DNA from 3 places in the Noviherbaspirillum saxi genome. Region 2 is predicted to be linked to each of the others. Evidence: riboswitches for the same ligand, from Rfam matches in the RefSeq annotation. Region 2 holds a riboswitch; each other region holds the start of a gene.
What was found. A riboswitch is a leader RNA that binds a small molecule or an ion and turns the genes downstream of it on or off. The one in region 2 is predicted to bind cobalamin.

Region 1 (4,335 bases), 510 kb from region 2:
TTCTTGGACAAGGCTTCCTGTTCGGGAAGGCAGGTGTCGACCGTGTTGAGCACCTTGTTGGCCGCCTGTTCGGTCAGCGCGGCGACATGCTCCAGCCGTCCTTGGGCGTCGGTGATCTGGCTGGCGACATCCGACAGCGAACGGTCGTAGCCCAGTTCGCGCAGCGAGTCGTGCAGCATGCGCACGATGCCGCCGAGGCGCTCATACATACCCTTGTCCGACTGGTCTTCAGGGGCCTCGGATGCATTGTCGACCACCTCGGCGACGGGTTCTTCGCCATCATCTTCCATCACTTCCGGCGCGGATTCCGCCGGGACCACTGTTTCCACGGTTTCCACGCGTTGCGCGGCTACTTCGTCAAACAGTGCTTCAAGATCATCTGCAGCGTCGCTCATGTCGGTACTTCCCTTTGTTCGTAGTCAGCCTGTTATCGGTGTCGGTCAAAAGCTGGTTGCAGTGCACGGACTTGCGCAACTCACCACGCCTTAGCCGCACACCCTGTAAAAGACGCTTCAGCGGAGATGCGCCTGCGATACCTGCAGGCGTGCGATACCCAGCTATTCTTCAATACGATTATCAGTCACGAATTTCTTCTGCGCAACACGAACTTGCAGCGCGCACAAATGCGCGGCCGTAAACTGTTGCGATGAGGTTCCGTCAAGACAGAATCCACGCTATATGCTTGTTAAAAGATCAATGGTCGCTTGGCACAAAGGATGACCCGGCGTTGCAAACGCATCGCAGATCGTCAGGTGATTCAGTCCAGGGAGGGGAACGGCGGCGCGGTGCGCAGGCTTCCAGGCGTTTTCAAGCAGTTCCGTCTGGCGCCTGAACTCGTCCGATTCCAGCGCGCCATAGGCGGTAATGAAGGGCGCAGGATGCGGCTGAGGCATCAGGACCGGCGACAACGGGGCAACGTCCTGTTCGGTCAACTTGAGGTCGACATTGACAAACTCCGCATGCCGCACCGGTTCCAGGTCGTACAGTCCCGACATCAGCACGCCGCCCTTGATCAGGTCGGCCGGCAGGTCGCTGCCATAGACAGTCCAGTGCGCGGCCATCATCATTGCAGCCAGGTGCGCGCCGGCCGAATGACCCGCCACCACGATGCGGCGCGGATCGAAATCGTATTTGTCGGCGTTGCGGTATAGCCATGCCACCGCGCGCAGTTGCTGACACACGATCTCGGCGATCGACGCATGCGGCGCCAAGGTATAGTTGGTCAGCGCGACATTGAAGCCGGCGCGGGTAAAGGCCGGCGCCATGAAAGAAAAATCGGATTTGTCGAGCGAGCGCCACCAGCCGCCATGAATGAATACCAGCAGCGGCGCATCGCTGCGGCTCGCCGGAAAAAAGTCCAGACGTTCGCCGCTGGATTCGCCAAAGGCCAGATCGAACAGTGCAGCATGCGAGCGGCGCACCTGCATCGAGTCTTTCAGCCAGCGTGTGAAAATATAAGGGTGGTCGGGAATGGAGGCACGGGCGTTGTATTGCTGGTTGTAGTATTCGGCTTTGTTTTTCATAAATGACGCGTGAAGGGCAGGGCAAATGCCTAGTCTACTGTCTATTCATCGATATGGCCCGCCCGGCTTGCCGAATTGACTCCGTTCGGCGCGCACCTTACACTGCCTGCATTCTGGTGCCCGCAGCCGCAGTCGCGACTGCAGTTAAACGGGAAACACGCTGCTCCCTGGAGTACAACGTGTGCTGCCCCCGCAACGGTAAGCAAGCGTTATGACGGAAGCCGCAAGGCGACTGCCTGACAGACGGTCCCTCGTACCACTGTGCAGTCTGCATGGGAAGGTCGACCGGTTCATCTTGCCAGCCCGGATACCGGCCGGAATGGTTGGCGGACAGTTGTTCAGTTCGCCGGCGCAGTGCATGCAGACGGGGTTTTCTGCTGTCCCGACCTTCCTATATAAATCACATGCCTATTCCATCTGTCGAACCGACGGTCAATGCTGCGCTATCCACGCTGCTTGAAGCCGCCATCAACAACAAGACCAAGCCGCCGGGCAGTCTTGGCGAACTCGAATCGCTGGCGCACCGGATCGGATTGATTCAGCGTACGGTACATCCGCGTATCGTGGCGCCCGCCGTCATCGTATTCGCCGGCGACCATGGCATCACTGCCGAAAACGTGTCTCCGTATCCGCAAAGCGTCACCTGGCAGATGGTGGAGAATTTTCTTGCCGACGGCGCCGCGATCAATGTGTTCGCGCGTCAGAATGGCTGCGCCTTGCATGTGGTCGATGCCGGCGTCAACCACGATTTCGGTATACGTGACGGGCTGCTGGATCGAAAGATAGGCCGCGGGACGCGCAACTTCGCGCAGCAGCCCGCGATGAGTCATGATGAATGCATGCTTGCGATCGAGCGCGGCGCTGCGTTGGTCGGACGGCTGGACGGCAACGTGATCGGTTTCGGCGAAATGGGAATCGGCAATACGACCGCTGCCGCAGCATTGATGCACAAGATGACCGGCGCGCCGCTCAGCCAATGCGTGGGTGCGGGCGCCGGCCTCTCGGCCGATGGCGTTGCACATAAATTGCAAGTCCTCGAACGTGCGGTTGCGCTGCATGAGCATGCCAGCGAAGCAATCGATGTGCTGACCACCTTCGGCGGGTATGAGATCGCCATGATGGTAGGCGCCATGCTGGCCGCTGCCGAGAAGCACATGGTGTTGATGATTGACGGATTCATTGTCACCAGCGCCTTGCTGGTGGCGGCGAAACTGCAGCCGGCGATACTCGACTACTGTGTGTTCTCGCATTGTTCCGATGAACGCGGACACCGGCTGATGCTCGCGCATCTTGGCGCGCGTCCCTTGCTGCAGCTGGGATTGCGTCTGGGCGAGGGCAGCGGCTGCGCGCTGGCGTTGCCGCTGGTGCATGCAGCGGTCAATTTTCTCAATCGCATGGCGACCTTCGAATCTGCGCAGGTCAGCGGCAAGGAGCGCTAGGCGCCATGCATCAGCTCAGGCTGTTTTTCACCGCGCTGCAATTCTTCACGCGCCTGCCGATTCCGCGCTGGGTCGGATTCGAGCCGGAATGGCTGCATCATGCAAGCCGGTATTTCCCTGCAGTGGGCATCGTGGTCGGTGCGGTCACTGCCAGCGTCTATGCACTGGCGAGCCTGTGGCTGCCGCCCCTCGTCGCGGTCATGTTGTCGACGATTGCGGGCATTTACCTGACCGGCGCGTTTCATGAGGACGGTTTCGCCGATACCTGCGACGGGATGGGCGGCGGCATGACGCGCGAACGGGTGCTGGAGATCATGACCGATTCGCGCATCGGCGCTTACGGTGCGATCGGTATCGTGCTGATACTGGGCCTGAAATCTGCAACGCTCGCGCAATTGCCTCCACAGGCGGCTATCGCTGCACTGTTGCTGGGGCATCCACTGTCGCGCCTGGCAGCCAGTGCCTTGATATGGAAGCTCGCCTATGTCAAAGGCGAGGGCAAGGCAAAGCCTCTGGCGCAAGGCATGACACACGGGGAGTTTCTTGTTGCGGTCCTGTCGACGGCCGTACCGGTGGCGGTCTTGCTGACACTAGGCTGGCTGAACCTGCAAGCCTTGCTTGCTGCCCTTGCGGCGGTAGTCCTTGTCACTCTTTGGCTTGCGCGCAAATTCGTTCGCCGTCTCGGCGGCTACACCGGTGATTGTCTTGGCGCAGTCCAGCAGGTCGCTGAAGTCGTCTGCTACCTTGCCGTCCTGGCAGCCGCACACTGAAATGCGTTTGTATCTGATCCGTCATGGCAAGCCCGAGGTTGAGCCTGGCGTCTGTTATGGCAGCACCGATCTCCGTGTATCGGAGCCTGAACATGCACGCGTGCTGGCGTCGCTATTACCCGCACTGCCGCATGGCCTACCGGTCTATTGCAGTCCGCTGCAACGCTGTCGCGCATTGGCGGTCGCCATCGCCGACGCAAATGGCAGTGCTAATGCGATCGTCGACCCGCGTCTCGCAGAGATGGATTTCGGCGCCTGGGAAATGCGCCCCTGGCAAAACATTTCTCAAGCCGAAGTCGACGCTTGGGCTGCCGATGTCGTCCATTACCGTCCCGGCGGCGGCGAAACCGTGCTTGAAGTGGCGACGCGCGTCCGCGACTTTCATGAAAGCTTGCGTGCGCAATCAGTGCAGACAGCGATCGTCGTTTGCCATGCGGGAAGCTTGCGCCTGCTTAGCCAATGTCCACACTACGGTTCTGTTGCTGAAGTGGCGCGCCATGCCGCTGCTGTGATGCATGATATTGGTTACGGGACACTCTCTATCCTTGATTGTCAGTAAGGCAAGTTCCGGTTTGGCCGGCACGAGAAATTCTGTTTGCGGCT
Region 2 (4,335 bases):
ATAGCGTTTGCATGGGTGGCGGTCTTGAACTCGCTTTGGGCTGCAACTATCGCGTGGTATCGCCGGCTGCCCAAATCGCACTGCCGGAAGTCAAACTCGGCATCCTGCCCGGTGCTGGTGGAACACAGCGCCTGCCGCGTGTACTCGGTCTTGAAATGGCCTTGAACATGATCGTCTCTGGCAATCCCGTGCCATCGGACAAACTTGCGAAGACAGGCCTGTTCAATGAGCTGGTCCAGGGCGACCTGATGGAAGGCGCAATGGCCTTCGCCGACAAGGTTGCCGATGTGCGTCCGCTGCCGAAGGTGCGCGACATTAAGGTCGACTATCCGAATTACGAAGGTTTCCTCCAGTTCTCCCGCAACACCGTGCGCGCAATGGCTGGTCCGTTCCCGGCGCCGTTGAAGTGCGTGGAAGCCGTCGCCGCCTCCGTCACCAAGAAATTCGATGACGGCATGAAGTATGAACGCGAACTGTTCACGGAATTGGTTCAGACAACTGAATCCAAGGCCTTGCGCCATTCCTTCTTTGGCGAGCGCGCGGCCAGCAAGGTGGCTGATGTACCGGAAGACACGGCGACACGCCCCATCAAGTCGGCTGCGGTCGTAGGCGCCGGCACCATGGGCGGCGGTATTGCAATGAACTTCGCGAATGCCGGCATCCCGGTCAAGATTCTCGAAATGAAACCGGAAGCGCTGGAAAAGGGCTTGGCGACGATTCGCAAGAATTATGAAAACACGCTCAAGAAGGGCAAGCTGACCCAGGAAAAATTCGACCAGCGCGTCGGCCTGATCACCGGCACGCTGTCCTATGAAGATATTGGCCAGGCCGATATCGTGGTCGAAGCGGTATTCGAAGAGATCGGCGTCAAGGAACAGGTATTCAAGAAGCTGGACGAAGTGATGAAGCCGGGCGCAATCCTCGCATCGAACACCTCGACACTAGACGTCAATAAGATCGCCAGCTTCACCAAGCGTCCACAGGATGTGATTGGCCTGCACTTCTTCAGCCCGGCCAATGTGATGAAGCTGCTGGAAATCGTGCGCGGCGAAAAAACAGGCAAGGATGTTCTCGCTACATCCCTGCAGCTGTCGAAGAAGATCAAGAAGACCGGCGTTGTTTCCGGCGTCTGCGATGGTTTCATCGGCAACCGCATGATCGAGCAATACAGCCGTCAGGCCGGCTTCCTGCTGGAAGAGGGCGCATCGCCCGAGCAGGTGGACAAGGCGATTGAAAAATTCGGCTTCGCAATGGGTCCGTTCCGTATGGGCGACCTCGCAGGCAACGACATCGGCTGGGCAATTCGCAAACGCCGTTACGTCGAAAAGCCGGAAGTCACTTATTCCAAGACTGCGGACCTGCTGTGCGAAATGGGCCGTTACGGTCAAAAGACCGGAGCAGGCTGGTACGACTACAAGCCGGGCGACCGCAAACCCTATCCGGCGCAAGTCGTAAACGACATGATCGTCAAGCACTCGGCCGATCTCGGCATCGAGCGCCGCAAGATCAGCGACCAGGAAATCGTCGAACGCCTGGTGTATGCACTCGTCAATGAAGCTGCTTACATCCTCGAGGAAGGCATCGCCCAGCGCGCATCCGACGTCGACATGGTATACCTGACCGGCTACGGTTTCCCGCTGTTCCGCGGCGGCCCGATGTTCTACGCCGATACCGTTGGCCTGCAGAACGTTGTGATGGCAATGGAAAAGTATGCGAAAGGCCGTCATGGCCAAGCCTGGAAACCAGCACCGCTGCTGGCAAAACTGGCGGCCGAAGGCAAGACCTTCAACTGACGCGCCAACGTAATACCTCGATTTACCGGAAAGCCCGGGCCCTCAAGGCCCGGGCTTTTTTCTTGAGGATGAAACTGCACTAGCATTGCGCCCTCATTCGGCAAAACATGCGTATTTTGTATTTACGTTTACGTTAACGTAAATTGATGTTATCGTTAATCATCAGGTGCTGCACCGCCGATTCCGGCGTGCAGTTAAACGGGAAAGCGGTGCGTGTCTATGTATGTGACACCATGCCGCTGCTGCCCCCGCAACGGTAAGCAAGTGTGGTCGCGTCTTTCACGCCACTGGTCGATGGACCGGGAAGGCGATGCGGCAAGTCTTGCAAGCCCGGATACCGGCCTGATGATCTATCAGGAATGGTTGCGGAGGGCAGCGATTCGATGAAGGTCACGTATCGCCTGTGCCATGCAGTGCGCAGCGAGAGGGCCTTATTCGATTTTGCTTCCACCTTCATTCCTTGGGTCTCGGTCGTGCACGGAGGGTGCGTTACCGGGGCGCGCAATGTCCTTTCTTGCAGCGCTCAGTTCGCGGGGCCGGTGCACGAGCGCAAGGAAGGCTGGTGTGCCGGTTCCCTTTACATCATCTGGCTGTAGCGATTGCAGCACAGCCCTGATTCGAGGAAACAGACCATGACCAATCCAGCACAGGCCCATGCGGCCGCCTTTCCCTTTGTCCCCACAGTCAAGCTACTGATCAACGGCGAACTTGTCGAGTCATCGGCCAGGGAATGGCGCGATGTCGTCAATCCCGCCACCCAGGAAGTCCTGGCCCGCGTGCCGTTCGCCACGCCGGAGGAAATCCAGGCGGCGGTCGCCAGCGGCAAGCGCGCTTTCCAAACCTGGCGCAAGACCCCGATCGGCGCGCGCGCGCGTATTTTCCTGAAGTATCAGCAACTCATCCGCGAGAACATGAAGCAACTCGCGGCTATTCTGACGGCAGAGCAAGGCAAGACGCTCGCCGATGCGGAAGGCGATATTTTCCGCGGGCTGGAAGTCGTCGAACATGCCGCCAACATCGGCGGCCTGCAAATGGGCGAACTAGCGAACAATGTCGCCAATGGCGTCGATACCTATACCCTGCTGCAGCCGCTGGGCGTATGCGCCGGCATTACACCTTTTAACTTCCCTGCGATGATTCCGCTATGGATGTTCCCGATGGCGATCGCATGCGGCAATACGTTCGTGCTGAAGCCTTCGGAACAGGATCCGTTGGTAACGATGCGGCTCGCTGAACTGGCGCTGGAAGCAGGCATTCCGCCCGGCGTGCTGAACGTGGTGCATGGCGGCGAAGACGTGGTCAATGCGATCTGCGACCACCCGGATATCAAGGCTGTGTCGTTCGTCGGTTCCACCCGTGTCGGCACGCATGTGTACCAGCGCGCCTCATTGGCCGGCAAGCGCGTGCAGTGCATGATGGGCGCGAAAAACCATGCGGTCATCCTGCCGGACGCCAATAAGGAACAAACCATCAATAGCCTGGTCGGTGCGACCTTCGGCGCCGCTGGACAGCGCTGCATGGCCGTATCCGTGGCAGTACTGGTCGGAGACGCCCGGCACTGGATAGCGGATCTGGTGTCAACCGCAAAGACGCTCAAGATCAATGCCGGAGTCGAGCCGGGTACCGACGTGGGGCCGGTGATCTCATGTGCTGCACGCGAACGTGTGCTCGGCCTGATCGAGCGCGGCGTGGCGGAAGGCGCAACGCTGGAGCTCGACGGCCGCCGCCCGCATGTGCCTGGCTATGAACAAGGGAACTTCGTCGGTCCGACGATCTTCTCCGGCGTCAAACCCGGCATGAGCATCTACGATCAGGAGATCTTCGGCCCGGTACTTTGCCTTGCCTCGGCGGCCACGCTTGACGAAGCGATCGACCTGATCAACGCCAATCCGAACGGCAACGGCACGGCGATCTTCACGCAGTCCGGCGCGGCCGCGCGCAAGTTCCAGGAAGAGATCGACGTCGGCCAGATCGGTATCAACGTGCCGATCCCGGTGCCGGTTCCGCTGTTCTCATTTACCGGTTCGCGTGCGTCGAAGCTGGGCGACCTTGGTCCGTACGGCAAGCAGGTCGTGACCTTCTATACCCAAACCAAGACCGTGACACAGCGCTGGTTCGATGACAACAGCTTGTCGGTCGGCGTCAATACCACCATTGCACTTAAGTGATGCGGGAGCTGCAATGGATTTCGATCTCACGCAAGAGCAACTGGCGTTTCGCCAAACGGCACGGGATTTCGCCACCGGCGAGTTGATCCCGCATGCCGCGCATTGGGATGCTCATGCACTGTTCCCGAAAAGCACACTCGCCAAGGCGGGCGAACTCGGCTTTTGCGGCATCTATTCACCGGAGGAAGCCGGTGGACTGGGCTTGTCGCGGCTGGACGCCACAATCGTGTTCGAAGAGCTGGCTGCGGCGGACCCGTCCACTACGGCTTATCTCACGATCCACAACATGGCGACCTGGATGCTATGCACCTGGGGAGCGCCTGCGGTGCGCGCGCATTGGGGCCCGCTGCTGACCGGCGGCAGGAAACTGGCCT
Region 3 (4,335 bases), on a different contig from region 2:
TGAGCCAGCAAGTCGTCGTCGGCCGCTTCGTAGTCGATGCCACGTACTGCCAGCACGTCCGCCATCGAGGCTTCCAATTCTGCCTTCAGGTTGAGAGCGATGACCTGTTCGCGGATGGTGCGAGCGGCCTGGGCTTTCAGCGATTCGCTGGAGGCAGCCTGAAAGCTCTCGACAAGCTGGCGCAAGGCCAGCAACTGGTCGTAGAGGGGCGTCGCGGCTAGCGGTGGCGTGAGGTGATCGACGATGACGGCCAAGCCGCGACGCTTTGCCTGGGTTCCTTCGCCGACACCATCGACGATATAGGGGTAGATACCGGGAAGGTCGGCTGCGATCAAGCTTGGATAGTCGTCGGCCGTCAGCCCTACTGCTTTGCCAGGCAGGAATTCGTAGGTGGAGTGGCGACCTACATGCACGATCGCATCGGCCTGGAAGCGGTCACGCAGCCAATGATAGAAGGCGAGATACTGGTGCGGTGGCGTGACGCTGGTATTGGCGTGCAGGAGTTCCTCATCCACTTCCCAGCCACGCGGCGGCTGCGGACCGATGAATACGTTGCCGAACGTGATACCCGGCACAAGCAATTTCCCGCTGTCGACCATTACTTTGCCCGGCGCTGCGCCCCACCCCTTCAGTCCCTCAATACCGTAACCCGTCAGCCGGCGGTTGAGTGGGGCTAGCGTAACGCAACGGTGGCTCGGCTTGTCGGCCAGGCAGGCGAGATAACCGGCTTCCAACGACTGCATGTCGCGGATTGCCTGGTCGCGTTTCGGATGATCGGCGCCGTCCACCAGATGACGCAATTCCTTTAACACCGCATCGACTCGTTTGCGACCGACCGCACGTTCGTTGGCGGCCTCGGCTTCGAGCACTTCAGCCTGCAGCCGTCCGAGCGGTCCGCCCGTCATTTCAGCCTGGACGCGAACCGGCAGCGTCGCAAACCAGCGGGCATAATCGGCTGCTTTGATCGTTTCAACGGAAGAGCTCAACTCACGTAGCGCAGCGCGGTCTTCCGGCAGATTCACACCGTGAGACATGATGCGATCGAGCAGCGCTTCCGGCGACGCGGGCAAATCACCGACCGTATAGCCTGCCGCCTTAAGCGCGTGCAGCATGTCGAACAATGACGCCGGCACATCAAGGTTGTCGGCGCCGATGTTTTGACGTCCCGGCGGGTGGTTGTAATAGATGATGGCAACGCGCTTGTCCCGGTTTGCCTTGCTGCGCAACGTCAGCCATCGATGGACGCGGGCCGCGAGGCGATCAACTTCCACTGCCAATGTGGCGGGCGGTCGCGTTTCAATGCCGGTAACCCGATCCAGCTTGCTACGTCCAAGCGCCGAGACGACAATAGGCTGGCCGATACCCTGCAGCTCAGGCAAGGCAACGCGGTACTGCACGGAGTCGGCCGGCAGTCCATCGGGTGAGAGACGCCACTGGGTCACGTTACGATCAGTTAAGCGGATAGCTTTGAGCACTGGCACATCCAGCTTTTTGAAGGCTTCAGTTACAGTCTCCCGTCCTTCGGCGGCTCCCACCACGAAATCCTGCAACACAATCAACGCTTTCGGCTTAGCTGGAGCAATCAGCTCGGGCAGGCGCTCGAGCGCGTTCCGCGAAGCGCCGCCCCAGCGGGTCAATACCTGCACACAGGGCAGGCCCCGTTGTTCGATGCGCTGGCAGATAGCTGTGGGAGCGCTGCCGTCCATGTTGGCGAGGTCGAGGACAACGACGGTTGGCATCGCCTTCAGGCCAAGGGCTTCACCGCCGCCCCAGGCTGCCGCATCGCTTAATTCCTTGTCGCCGACACGCAATCGCAGCGTCGGTTCCGGTTTCACTGCTGCCAAGGTGTGGCGCGGGTCAAGTAGATGCGCGAAGAGCGCCGCCGTATTTTCAGTGCCGCCGGCCTGCCATATTTGGCGCGCGGCTAGCCAGTGACGGGCCGTCGGGTAAGCTGTGGCGGCAGCCAGTGCTGCTGCGGGCGGGTGTTCAAGCGCAAGCTCGCGTAAGGTTTCTGGAGGGAAGTTATTCAGGCTGCCTGATTTATTCGCAGAAAGATTACGGCTCATCAGGCTTAAACCGGAGTCGCCGTTCATCGCCAGGACAGCCGCTTGCGGTCGGGCATACCGCGCCACGGCATCCTTCAGGCGCCGCGAGGGATCCCCGAAGACAGAGACCGCTAATACGATGTCGGCCTGCGCAAGCCACTGGCTGAGTTGCCTGTCGCTCGCCGCCATGAGTTGAGCCGGCGTACGCAACAGAATGCGGTCGTTCGGGTGGCTTGCGAGATGGCGGTGCGCTGCCTCGATCGCAGTCGGAGCAGCGCGTTCAGTGACGATGCCAAATAGGGTTGCCGCGTTTAGCTGCCCAGAGATCGCGCAGAAGAGGATGCAAACCAGATAGGATGCGAGTTTACTGACCATCAATATGGATTTTCACTATAGTCCAGCGCTGATCAGTGGTAGAAAAATCAGCGAAGAGAACTCTTGGGGAAGCTCACCATCCGTTGCAGAAGCTTTTTTGTCGAGCGTGCAAAAGATTATCGAGCGACACTAGGTTCCCTTTGATTGGCATATGCAATGCACCAGATCCAGGCGAAACTGTTCTATGAGAGGTTGCGGCACGCAGCCATCAACAGAACCTTTCCCATCACCCCGGGGAATGGTGCTACTTATGCTTTAGGCCGGTCTCCTGGCTTGCCATCTTCTTTCTCCGTTCCTTCCCATGCACTAGCACAGTGGAGCAATGCGGAGTCATCCGGCCTACAGTAGCGGGGGCTGCGCCGGAATGTCTGAATATCAGAGTCACCGGCTTCCCGTTTCACCCTCTCAATGAACATGAGAAAGGCACCTAAAGTGGCCCGGAGTATAACACCAGTTGAATGGATCGCCGCCTTAAAACATGCAAATCCCGCCGGTGTTAAGATCAGCGTCATTCCCCAAAACCGGCCAAAGCCATCGCGAAGGAGACAGCAATGCACACCAATGAATCAGGTACCTCCCTGCAACTTCGTTCGCTCGTCAAAAAAAGCGGTGAGCTGGAGTTGTCTCTGGTTGAAGTGCCTGTGCAGGTACCCAAGGACAATGAGGTGCTGGTTCGCATCGACGCCTCCCCTATCAACCCCTCCGACATTGGCCTGCTGTTCGGCGCAGCCGACATGAGCGCGGCGACGGCCATCGAAACGGCCAACGGCCCTGTCGTCACAGCCCGTGTTCCAGAACGCGGATTGAAAGCCATGGCCGCGCGGCTCGACATGTCCATGCCGGTGGGTAACGAGGGCGCCGGACTCGTGGTTGGATCGGGCGCATCCGCCGCTGCCCGGCAGCTGCTGGGCAAGACCGTCGCTGTGCTCGGTGGCGCCATGTACTCTCAGTACCGCTGCGTCCCGGTAGAGCAATGCCTGCTGCTGCCGGATGGCGCAACCGCCGTGGAGGGGGCATCCTCGTTCGTCAATCCATTGACTGCACTCGGCATGGTGGAAACCATGCGTGCGGAAGGACACAAGGCACTGGTGCACACGGCCGCTGCATCCAATCTTGGCCAGATGCTGAACCGCATTTGCCTGCAGGACGGTATCGACCTGGTCAACATTGTGCGGTCGCAGGAGCAGGAAAACCTGCTCAGGAAAATCGGCGCGAAGTACATTTGCAATTCCGATGCCGATAACTTCATGCCGTCGCTGACCGATGCGCTTGCGGCAACCGGTGCGACGATCGCGTTCGACGCCATCGGTGGCGGCAAGCTGGCCGGACAGATCCTCAGCGGAATGGAAGTTGCGGCAAACAGAAACGCCAAGGAATACAGCCGCTACGGCTCAACCACGTTCAAGCAGGTCTATATCTACGGCTCGCTGGACATGCGCCCGACGGAATTTATCCGCGACTTCGGCATGACCTGGGGCATGGGAGGTTGGCTGCTGTTTCCGTTCCTGCAGAAGGCCGGTCCGGCGACCGTTGAACGACTGAAGCAACGCGTGGCCGCCGAATTGAAAACGACCTTCGCCAGCCATTACACGAAGGAAGTTTCGCTTGCCGAAGCCTTGCAGCCGGATGCGATTGCAGCATATGGCAAGAGAAGCACCGGCGAGAAATACCTGATCGTCCCCTCGAAGGGACTGGTCGGGCAGTGAGCGATATTGCTGACGTTCTGATATTCGTTCTGTAGGCGCCGGCAGGGAGACCTCGTGGCCGGTGTTCGATAACCATAGTCGTATGCATGCCCGCTGTGGGGCCGCCCACAGCCGGAGAATCGAGTTCGACGATCTCATGCTTTCCGTTCGCTGGCAGCCGGCAGCCATTCCCTCCTTTTCGCGAATCAGCAAAAGCGCTTCTCCATGCG

Region 1: it holds a riboswitch for cobalamin, as region 2 does, so the genes downstream of both, cobT (nicotinate-nucleotide--dimethylbenzimidazole phosphoribosyltransferase) here and D3871_RS08185 (CoA-acylating methylmalonate-semialdehyde dehydrogenase) in region 2, are expected to answer to the same signal.
Region 3: it holds a riboswitch for cobalamin, as region 2 does, so the genes downstream of both, D3871_RS29210 (cobaltochelatase subunit CobN) here and D3871_RS08185 (CoA-acylating methylmalonate-semialdehyde dehydrogenase) in region 2, are expected to answer to the same signal.

What each region holds. Positions count from the first base shown of each region.
Region 1 is NZ_QYUO01000001.1:1,223,675-1,228,009, forward strand. It holds gene D3871_RS05855 (protein phosphatase CheZ) at 1-395, opposite strand, end outside; gene D3871_RS05860 (alpha/beta hydrolase) at 675-1,523, opposite strand; cobalamin riboswitch at 1,621-1,856, shown strand; gene cobT (nicotinate-nucleotide--dimethylbenzimidazole phosphoribosyltransferase) at 1,928-2,962, shown strand; gene D3871_RS05870 (adenosylcobinamide-GDP ribazoletransferase) at 2,968-3,732, shown strand; gene D3871_RS05875 (histidine phosphatase family protein) at 3,734-4,291, shown strand.
Region 2 is NZ_QYUO01000001.1:1,735,517-1,739,851, forward strand. It holds gene D3871_RS08175 (3-hydroxyacyl-CoA dehydrogenase NAD-binding domain-containing protein) at 1-1,793, shown strand, start outside; cobalamin riboswitch at 1,941-2,153, shown strand; gene D3871_RS08185 (CoA-acylating methylmalonate-semialdehyde dehydrogenase) at 2,426-3,961, shown strand; gene D3871_RS08190 (acyl-CoA dehydrogenase family protein) at 3,975-4,335, shown strand, end outside.
Region 3 is NZ_QYUO01000003.1:1,354,383-1,358,717, forward strand. It holds gene D3871_RS29210 (cobaltochelatase subunit CobN) at 1-2,420, opposite strand, end outside; cobalamin riboswitch at 2,662-2,866, opposite strand; gene D3871_RS29215 (zinc-binding dehydrogenase) at 2,972-4,126, shown strand.